Regions from separate parts of the Pseudoduganella sp. UC29_106 genome, predicted to be linked through region 2. Evidence: riboswitches for the same ligand, from Rfam matches in the RefSeq annotation. Region 2 holds a riboswitch; the other holds the start of a gene.
The links. A riboswitch is a leader RNA that binds a small molecule or an ion and turns the genes downstream of it on or off. The one in region 2 is predicted to bind thiamine pyrophosphate.
Positions count from the first base shown of each region.

Region 1: another riboswitch for thiamine pyrophosphate. It lies ahead of thiC (phosphomethylpyrimidine synthase ThiC); the one in region 2 lies ahead of ACHMW6_RS23100 (TonB-dependent siderophore receptor).

Region 1 covers NZ_CP171977.1:700,806-705,503, forward strand. The annotation lists gene ACHMW6_RS03885 (S8 family serine peptidase) at 1-1,279, opposite strand, end outside; gene ACHMW6_RS03890 (hypothetical protein) at 1,380-1,997, opposite strand; TPP riboswitch at 2,082-2,184, shown strand; gene thiC (phosphomethylpyrimidine synthase ThiC) at 2,255-4,117, shown strand; gene thiS (sulfur carrier protein ThiS) at 4,114-4,317, shown strand; gene ACHMW6_RS03905 (thiazole synthase) at 4,414-4,698, shown strand, end outside.
Region 2 covers NZ_CP171977.1:4,610,629-4,615,326, forward strand. The annotation lists gene ACHMW6_RS23095 (iron-containing alcohol dehydrogenase) at 1-1,051, shown strand, start outside; TPP riboswitch at 1,148-1,243, shown strand; gene ACHMW6_RS23100 (TonB-dependent siderophore receptor) at 1,297-3,384, shown strand; gene ACHMW6_RS23105 (hypothetical protein) at 3,485-4,213, opposite strand; gene ACHMW6_RS23110 (AAA family ATPase) at 4,217-4,698, opposite strand, start outside.

The DNA of each region.
Region 1 (4,698 bases), 3.4 Mb from region 2:
GTCCCAGCTGGCCCAGCATGGCCTGGCCGTCCGCCTGGCTGGCCGTGACGGAAGGAATGGCGGTCACGGTCGTGCCCAGGGTGCCCCCGAAGCCGCCGGCCACATTGTTGTAGACCACCGCGCCTTTGCCGCCGCTGGCCTGGCAGTTGCTCACCTTGGTCGCGAAGTCCACCGTGCCGCGCTGGATCAGGCAAATCTTGCCGCTCACGCTGCCGTCCACCTTGTCGCCCAGGCCGAAGTTGGCCAGTGGCGCGCTGGCGCTGGCCTTGGGCGAGCCCTCCATTTCGCTCACGGTGTACGCGGCATTGCCGACGGTGAGCGACGGCGCCGCACCGGTGCCCATCGGCACGGTGGACAGCACGCTCACGCCCGGCGCGGACAGTTCCACTTTGCTGTTGTACTGGGAGAACGACGCCCATTCCTTGTTCGCATCGAGCGCACCGACCGACACCACCGAAGCATAGCCGGCAGGGTAGGAGACGGCCGTGGTGCCGTCGTTGCCGGCTGCCGCGATCGACAGCACGTTTTTCGCCGCCAGCGTGCTGAACGCTTTTTCCTCGGTCTTCATCGGCCTTCCACCGCCCAGCGACATGCTGATCACGTTGGCGCCCGCCGCGCCGCACTTGTTGACGGCGGTGGTCAGCGAGGAGGAGTAAGCCCAGCCGTCCGCACCGAACACTTTCACGATGTGCAGCTGGATATTCTTGTTAGGGTTCACGCCGACCACGCCCAGCGCGTTGTTGACGGCGGCGATGGTGCCGGCCACGTGGCTGCCGTGGTGATTTTCGTCGGTGTACCACCAGCCCGTGCCGCGGTCCCATTCGCCCGTCAGACGATTGCCGACCAGGTCTTCGTGGTTGGCATCGATGCCGGAGTCGACGATACACACCTTGCGGTTACCGGCCGACGCGTCGGACAGCTGGTCAGCCTGGACCATGCTGATGCCATAGGGCACGCTCTGCCCGCCCGTTGCGCCTTGTTTCGACAAGGCCAGCGCATAGCGCTTCTCATCCTCTTCGACATACAGCACGTTCGGATTGTTCTGCAAGCCTTTCAGCGCCTGGGTCGGCACTTCGAGCGCCATGGCGTCCATGCCGAAGATTTCGTGCACGACGGCGCCGTGCGCAGCGGCGGCTGCCTTGTGGATTTCGGCGGCCTTGCCGGGCTGGAAGGATACGACGACGCGCACCTTGTCGGGGGCGGCGGCGGAAGCGGGCAAGGTGTTGGCGGAAAGGGCGGCCAGAATGGCCAGCGACAGGATTTTATTGCCGTGCTTCATGGTTCATCTCTCCCAAGACAGTGTGTGAAACACTAACGAGAGTAGGACACATGCTCAGCCGGTGGCAACCGAATTCGTAGTCGGGTTGTGTAAACACAAATTACTGACGGCAATATACATTCCAGGCGGTAAGGTCGGCGCGGGTTTTTCGTACCGAAATGCGGGCTGTTCCGCCAATATCGTTGTCGAAGACAAGCAGGGGCAGGCGGTCGGGCGCCTGCTCCAGGGCGGAGAGGTGGAAGTTGCGCGAGCGCATGGGCGCGCAGCTGGTGTTGCCGGCCATCAGCAGGCGCGCCGACTTCAGGATTTCCGCCTGCTGCTGCAGCAGGCGCAGGATGTCGAGCTCCGGCAGTTCGGTGCGCAGCTCGACCGGCGCGGGGGGCGGCGCGCCGCATTGCGGCGTGTGGTGGATCCAGGTGAGCAGAAGCTTGCGTTCGAGCTCCTGCCACGTCTTGTCTTCGCGCTCGAACAGGGTGCGCGTCATGCGGCACAGGGGCAGTACGGCGCGCTGCGGCGGCGCGTCCATGCTGGCGCTCAGCCGCCAGGCCACGCCGCCCCGCTTGCGATGCGCCTGCACCTGCGGCACGGGGCCGGACGGATAGTGCGCGCGATAAAACGCTTCAAACGCCTTCTGTTCGGCCGGCGTCGCCTCGCGCAACTGCTCCTGCGCCATCGCCGCCGCAGGCAGCATCAGCGCCGCCCATATTGCTCTTCGCATTGTGTCCCTCCCGCCGCGAATTATAGCGGCGGGGGCTATGCGGCGCGCAAAGGACGCGGTATGATGCCTTCGCTGCCGCAAGGCGGCACACGCTAGGGGTCCTGTGCGGCGCGAGCTGCGCGGGTGAGAAATACCCTCCGAACCTGATCTGGATAATGCCAGCGAAGGGAAGCTTCAGGATGTCCGCATGCACCGCTTAGCCGGGTGTGCGTGTGCAACCTAACCTCCTTTGCTGGCTCCTGCCGCAAAGGAGCCAAATGAACGCCAATCCGAAATTCCTCGCCGTCGAGGCCGAGGTGGACAGCGCAGCGATCGCACCGCTGCCCAATTCCCGCAAAATCTACGTCAACGGCAGCTGCCCGGATATTCGCGTGCCGATGCGCGAAATCAGCCTGTCGGGCAACAACCCGCCCGTCACCGTGTACGACACGTCCGGTCCGTACACCGATCCGGAAGCGCAGATCGATATCCGCAAGGGCCTGGGCACGCCGCGCTCCGCCTGGATCGCGCAGCGCGGCGATACCGTGCAGCTGAACGGCCCCACGTCCGACTATGGCCGCCAGCGCCTGGCCGACCAGGAACTGGACGCGCTGCGCTTCGAGTTGCACCGCCAGCCGCGCCGCGCGGCGCCTGGCCGCAACGTGAGCCAGATGCACTACGCGCGCCAGGGCATCATCACGCCGGAAATGGAATACATCGCCATCCGCGAAAACCTGCGCCGCAAGGAATACCTGGAGAGCCTGCGCGCCTCCGGTCCGGACGGCGAAAAGATGGCGCGCCTGCTGGGCCGCCAGCACCGCGGCGAAAGCTTCGGCGCCTCCATCCCGCAGGAGATCACGCCGGAATTCGTGCGCGACGAAGTGGCGCGCGGCCGCGCGGTCATCCCCGCCAACATCAATCACCCGGAGTGCGAGCCGATGATCATCGGCCGCAACTTCCTGGTGAAGATCAACGCCAATATCGGCAATTCGGCGGTCACCTCGTCGATCGGCGAGGAAGTGGAGAAGATGACCTGGGCCATCCGCTGGGGCGGCGACACGGTGATGGACCTCTCCACCGGCAAGCATATCCACGAAACGCGCGAATGGATCATCCGCAACAGCCCGGTGCCGATCGGCACGGTGCCGATCTACCAGGCGCTGGAAAAAGTGAACGGCAAGGCCGAGGACCTGACCTGGGAAATCTTCCGCGACACGCTGATTGAACAGGCGGAGCAGGGCGTCGACTACTTCACCATCCATGCCGGCGTGCTGCTGCGCTATGTGCCGCTGACGGCGGAACGCATGACGGGCATCGTCTCGCGCGGCGGCTCCATCATGGCCAAATGGTGCCTGGCCCACCACAAGGAAAACTTCCTGTACACGCACTTCGAAGAGATCTGCGAAATCATGAAGGCGTATGACGTGACCTTCAGCCTGGGCGACGGCCTGCGTCCAGGCTCGGTCTACGACGCCAACGATGACGCCCAGCTGGGCGAGCTGCGCACCCTGGGCGAGCTGACGCAGATCGCGTGGAAGCACGATGTGCAGGTGATGATCGAAGGCCCGGGCCACGTGCCGATGCAGCTGATCAAGGAGAACATGGACCTGCAGCTGGAGCAGTGCGGCGAGGCGCCGTTCTACACGCTGGGCCCCTTGACGACGGACATCGCGCCGGGCTACGACCACATCACCTCCGGCATCGGCGCCGCGCAGATCGGCTGGTACGGCACGGCCATGCTGTGCTACGTGACGCCGAAGGAGCACCTCGGCCTGCCGGACAAGGATGATGTGAAAGAGGGCATCATCACCTACAAGATCGCGGCCCACGCGGCGGACCTGGCGAAAGGCCATCCGGGCGCGCAGATCCGCGACAACGCCCTGTCCAAGGCGCGCTTCGAGTTCCGCTGGGAAGACCAGTTCAACCTCGGCCTCGACCCGGACAAGGCGCGCGCCTTCCACGACGAGACCCTGCCCAAGGATTCGGCCAAGGTGGCGCATTTCTGCTCCATGTGCGGCCCGCATTTCTGCTCGATGAAGATCACGCAGGAAGTGCGCGAGTTCGCCGAGCGCGGCATGCAGGAGAAGTCGATCGAGTTCGTGCGCAACGGCGCGCAGATCTACCGCGGGGAACAGGCGTGATCGAGATCGAGCTGAACGGGGCGCTGCACCGCGTGCCGGCGCAGCAGACCTTGCACGAGCTGATCGAGGCGCTGCAGCTGGGCGGACAGGCGCTGGCGCTGGCCGTCAACCGCAGCGTGGTGCCGCGCCAGCGCTGGGCGGGGCATACGCTGGCAGCGCATGACAAGGTGGACATCGTGCGCGCCATCGGCGGCGGTTAGAACCCACACCATGAAACAGGTGTCTGCCACGATGTGGCAGACACCAGCTTTGCGCCGCGGGTTTTGCGCGGCGCCGGCAAGGAAAAGGAAAAAACCATGAACGACCTGCTCACAATCGCAGGAAAGCAGTACAAGAGCCGTCTGCTGGTCGGCAGCGGCAAATACAAGGACCTGCAGCAAACCCGCGAAGCGACCGACGCCGCCGAGGCGGAAATCATCACCGTGGCGATCCGCCGCGTGAACATCGGCCAGGACCCGAAGGCGCCAAGCCTGCTGGATGTCCTGCCGCCGTCCGACTACACCATCCTGCCCAACACGGCCGGCTGCTACACCGCGAAAGACGCCGTCTATACCCTGCAAATGGCGCGCGAACTGCTGAAC
Region 2 (4,698 bases):
TGGCGGTGGCAGTATCAAGGCTAATGGCACTTACGACGAAGTCAAGGCCGCACTGGCCGGCCATTTCGTGGTCGAATTCGGCGGCATCGAACCCAATCCGCATTATGAAACGCTGATGCGGGCTGTGGAGCTGGTCAAATCCGAGAAAATCGATTTCCTGGTGGCCGTGGGCGGCGGTTCCGTCATCGATGGCAGCAAGTTCGTGGCCGCGGCCGCCGTTTTCGATGGCGAACCGTGGGATATCCTGGCCAAGGGCGGCAAGGTCGTCCAGGGCGCCCTGCCCTTCGGCGCCGTGCTGACGCTGCCGGCCACCGGTTCCGAGATGAACAGCGCCAGCGTGATCACCCGCGCCGCCACCCGCGAAAAGCGCGCTTTCGCCAGCCCGCACGTGTATCCGCAGTTCTCCGTGCTGGATCCGTCCAAGACCTTCACCCTGCCCCTGCGCCAGGTCGGCAACGGCGTGGTCGACGCTTTCGTGCACGTGATGGAGCAGTACATGACCTATCCGGCCGACGCGCCGGTGCAGGACCGCTTCGCCGAAGGCCTGCTGCTGACGCTGATCGAACAGGGTCCGCGCGTGCTGGCTGCGCCGGAAGACTTGTCCGTGCGCGCCAACATCATGTGGACAGCCACCATGGCGCTGAACGGCCTGATCGGCGTGGGCGTGCCGCAGGACTGGTCCACCCACATGATCGGGCACGAGCTGACGGCTTTGTATGGCCTGGATCATGCGCAGACGCTGGCCGTTGTGCTGCCGGGCATCCTGTCCGTCAAGCGCGAGGCCAAGCGCGGCAAGCTGCTGCAGTATGCCGAGCGGGTCTGGGGCCTGCGCGAGGGGTCGGAGGATGCGCGGATTGACGCGGCCATCGAGCGCACGCGCGCCTTCTTTGAACAGATGGGCGTGCCTACGCAGCTTTCCTCCTACCAGCTCGACGCCTCCGCCATTGACGCTGTGGCCTCGGCCCTGGAGGCTGGCGGCCTCGTCAAGCTTGGCGAGCACCGGGACGTGACGCCATCCGTCGCACGCGCTGCACTTCAACTCAGCCTTTAAACGCTTTGGGGTCAGGCACGAAATGGAACATGAGCCCGCTTCGGGAAGCGGGCTCATGTTCCATTTCGTGCCTGACCCCATTGGTGTGATAGAATCCGCCATCGCTAGGGGTCCTGGGCTTTGCCCGGGTGAGAAATACCCTCCGTACCTGATCTGGATAATGCCAGCGAAGGAAAGCGCAAAGTTGTCTGAACCCCTCCTTTGAGTGCTCCCGAGTTGGTCGTCAAGAACCATAAGAGCACAACATGAATCAATCCCGCACCGCCCTGACCGCCATCGCGCTGGCTGCCGCGCAGCTTGCGAACGCACAGACCACTGAAACGAAGATGACCGAAGTGGTCATCACCGCCAACCGCGCCATCGCCGAACGCTCCTCCGTGGCGGGCTTTTCCGACGCGCCGCTGATCCAGACTCCAGCCTCCGTCAGCGTGATCACGCGCGAGCAGATGCAGGATCTGCAAATCCGCAGCACCACCGACGCATCGAAGTACGACGCCAGCATCGGCGACGCCTACAATGCCGTCGGCTACGCCGAGCAATTCTCGATCCGCGGCTTCAAGCTGGATAACGCCAGCTCCTACCGCAAGGACGGCCACGCGATTTCGGGCGACACCCAGATCCCGCTGGAGAACAAGGAAAGCATCGAAGTGCTGAAGGGCCTGTCCGGCCTGCAGATGGGCGTGTCCGCGCCGGGCGGCATCGTCAACTACGTGACCAAGCGTCCGACCGAGAACACGCTGCGCTCCGCGCTGTTCGAAGTGAGCGAGCGCGGCACGCTGTACGGCGCCCTGGACCTGGGCGGCCGCTTCGAAGACCGCCGCTTCGGCTACCGCATCAATGCAGCCGGCGAGCGCCTGCGCTCCTACGTCAAGGGGGCGGACGGCCACCGCTCCTTCATCTCCGGCGCCTTCGACTGGCAGATCACGCCACAGGCGCTGCTGCAGATCGATGCCGATTACCAGAACAAGTCCCAGCTCACCGCGCCCGGCTATCAGCTGATCAGCGGCTTCAAGCTGCCTGATGTCGATGCCGACGTGCTGCTGAACGACCAGCCCTGGGCCAAGCCGGTGAAGACCGAGTCCAGCAACTTCGGCGCCACCTTCAAGTACCAGTTCTCGCCGGACTGGCAGGCGACGGTGTCGGCCAACCAGCACATCTTCAAGCGCGATGACTACACCGCCTTCCCTTACGGCTGCAGCAGCGAAGAGCTGTGGCCAGGCTTCTGCGCCAATGGCGACTACGACGTCTACGATTACAAGAGTCTGGGCGAAGAGAAGAAGCCTTTCTCGGCGCGCGCGCAGATCCACGGCAAGTTCGCGACCGGCGCCATTCGCCATGAGGTGACGGGCGGCCTGTCCTTCTTCCGCAACAAGGAAAGCTGGGGCGATTACCAGTATGACTGGGCCGGCGTTTCGAATATCTACCATCCTCTCGTGGTCGCCCCCGTGCCAGGCACCAGCGGTCCTGTTTCCGTGCGCCGCCATGACACCGAACGTGCCGTCTACCTGCAGGATATCGTTGGCCTGACCAACGACCTGGCCCTGCATGCCGGCGCGCGCTATGTGCAAGTGAAGCGCGATGAAGTGGGCGTCGAGCCGTCGAGCCACAACTTCTGGCTGCCGAACGTGGCGCTGGTGTACAGCCCGCGCGCCGACCTGTCGGCCTACGCTTCGTACTCGCAGGGCCTGCAGCACGGCGGTGTGGCGCCGATCGAGACCACCAACCAGAACCGCGCGCTGGAGCCGGGCAAGTCCAAACAGGTGGAAGTGGGCGTGAAGACCGTTATCGGCGGCATCAGCGCCACCGCTGCGCTGTTCCAGATCGAGCAGGGCCTGGAGTATATCGACACCTCCAACACCTTCGTGCGCAATGGCCAGGAGCGCCATCGCGGACTGGAACTGTCGGCACAGGGCAAGGTGACGAGGCAGCTGAACGTTGGCGCCTCCGTAGCCGCGCTGCACACCGAGCAAAGCGGCACCGGACAGGACTTCTACGATGGCAAACGCGTGACCAATGTGCCGGCCTTCCGTTCTTCCGTATTCGCGGATTACGCCGTGGCTGAAGTGCCTGGCCTGAAGCTGGATGCAGACTGGCAGTTCGCGGGCAAGAAGGCTTTCGACGCGATGAACACGACCTTTGTGCCGAAGTATCATGTGCTGAATCTGGGCGGTTCCTACGCCACCAAGGTGGGCGGCATGCCGCTTGTGGTGCGCGCGCAGGTGCGCAATGCGCTGGATAAGTTTTACTGGCGTGATGTGACGCCGGATCTGGGGGGGTATCTGTTCCCGGGGGCGCCGCGGACGTTCCGGCTTTCGGCGCAAGTCGACTTCTGATCACACACGGCGGATCAATGATCCGCCCTACAGCCCCTGCGGGGCCAACTCATCGACGGTGCGTAGGGCGGATCGTTTTGATCCGCCGTGCGTGCGTCGCCTAGAAAATATACTGGACCCGCATCGAGAAGGTCTTCGCCGGCCGGTTCGAATTCTGGCCAATCAGATACGCTGCTTCGTACTTGATCTGATGCCCGTGCGGGCCTGCGTCGACGTAACCGAAAACGGCCGGCCCCGCGCGGTGCGATTGACGGCCTTGCGGCAGCCATTCATTCCACTTCCCCACTTCGCCAAAGCCCTGCAAGCCCGGCTGCAGCCAGCTTTTCCAACGGTGCTTGATCTGCCACTGGTAGACCAGTTCCGTGTCGTTCTTCTCGCCGTTGTCGAACTCGCGCTGGAAGAAGACGTTGAAGTTGAACTGAGTGCGCCAGTACTCCGTCTGGAACACCGGTCCAATCTCCACGAAATAGCCGTCGGCGCGGTCGCGCGGGCGCTCGATGACGGTGTGCAGCGCCACGTCCCAGTTGTACTGGCCTTGCGTGAGCAGGAAATCGTTCTGCCATTCGACGCCCGTATAGCGCGTCTGCTTGCCACCGATCTGGAACCAGCTAGCGCTCAATTCCGTGTACCAGCGCGAAGTGACGCCGTAGCTGAAGCCGATTTCCGGCGCGGCGCGCGTGGCGCGGTCCTTGAAGTGGGCATTCCAGTATTTATAGTCGACTGCCGCCTGTCCCTCGACATCGTAGACAGACACCAGGTAGTAGCCGGTCTCGGCGCAGGCAAATTGCGGAAGCAAGGCAGCGAGCGTCGCGATCAGCGTTTTCTTCATGCGTTATGTTCCAAGCAGTTGTTTAACCTGTTCTATGCGTTCATCGAGCGGACCGTGGATGCGCGAATAAGGGATCGCACGCGCCGCCAGTTCCTCATGCAGGATCTCGTGAATAATACCGCCTACATCCTCAGGTTCGCGATGCAAACCATCAGGAATCCATGGAATATCGTGGTCGCAGACCAGGGTAATGTCGTATTGGCGCGACGCTAGCAACGTGGCGAGATCATCCTGCAAGCGTCCAAAGTAGTGGCGGCTGTACACGGCCGTCATCAGCGGCGTGGTGTCGCAGAACAGGAAGCGCCCGCCCTGTGCGGCAATTGCGTCCTCGCGCGCAGCCTGCGTGGTCGCTATGTGGATCTGGTCCTCTTCGACAGGCACGCGCTGTTGCTGGTCGACGAACTCCCGCAAGTACTCGGGCACCCACAGCGCGCCGTACTCCTTCGCCAGCGCCTGCGCCAGCGTGGTCTTGCCGGACGCCGGGC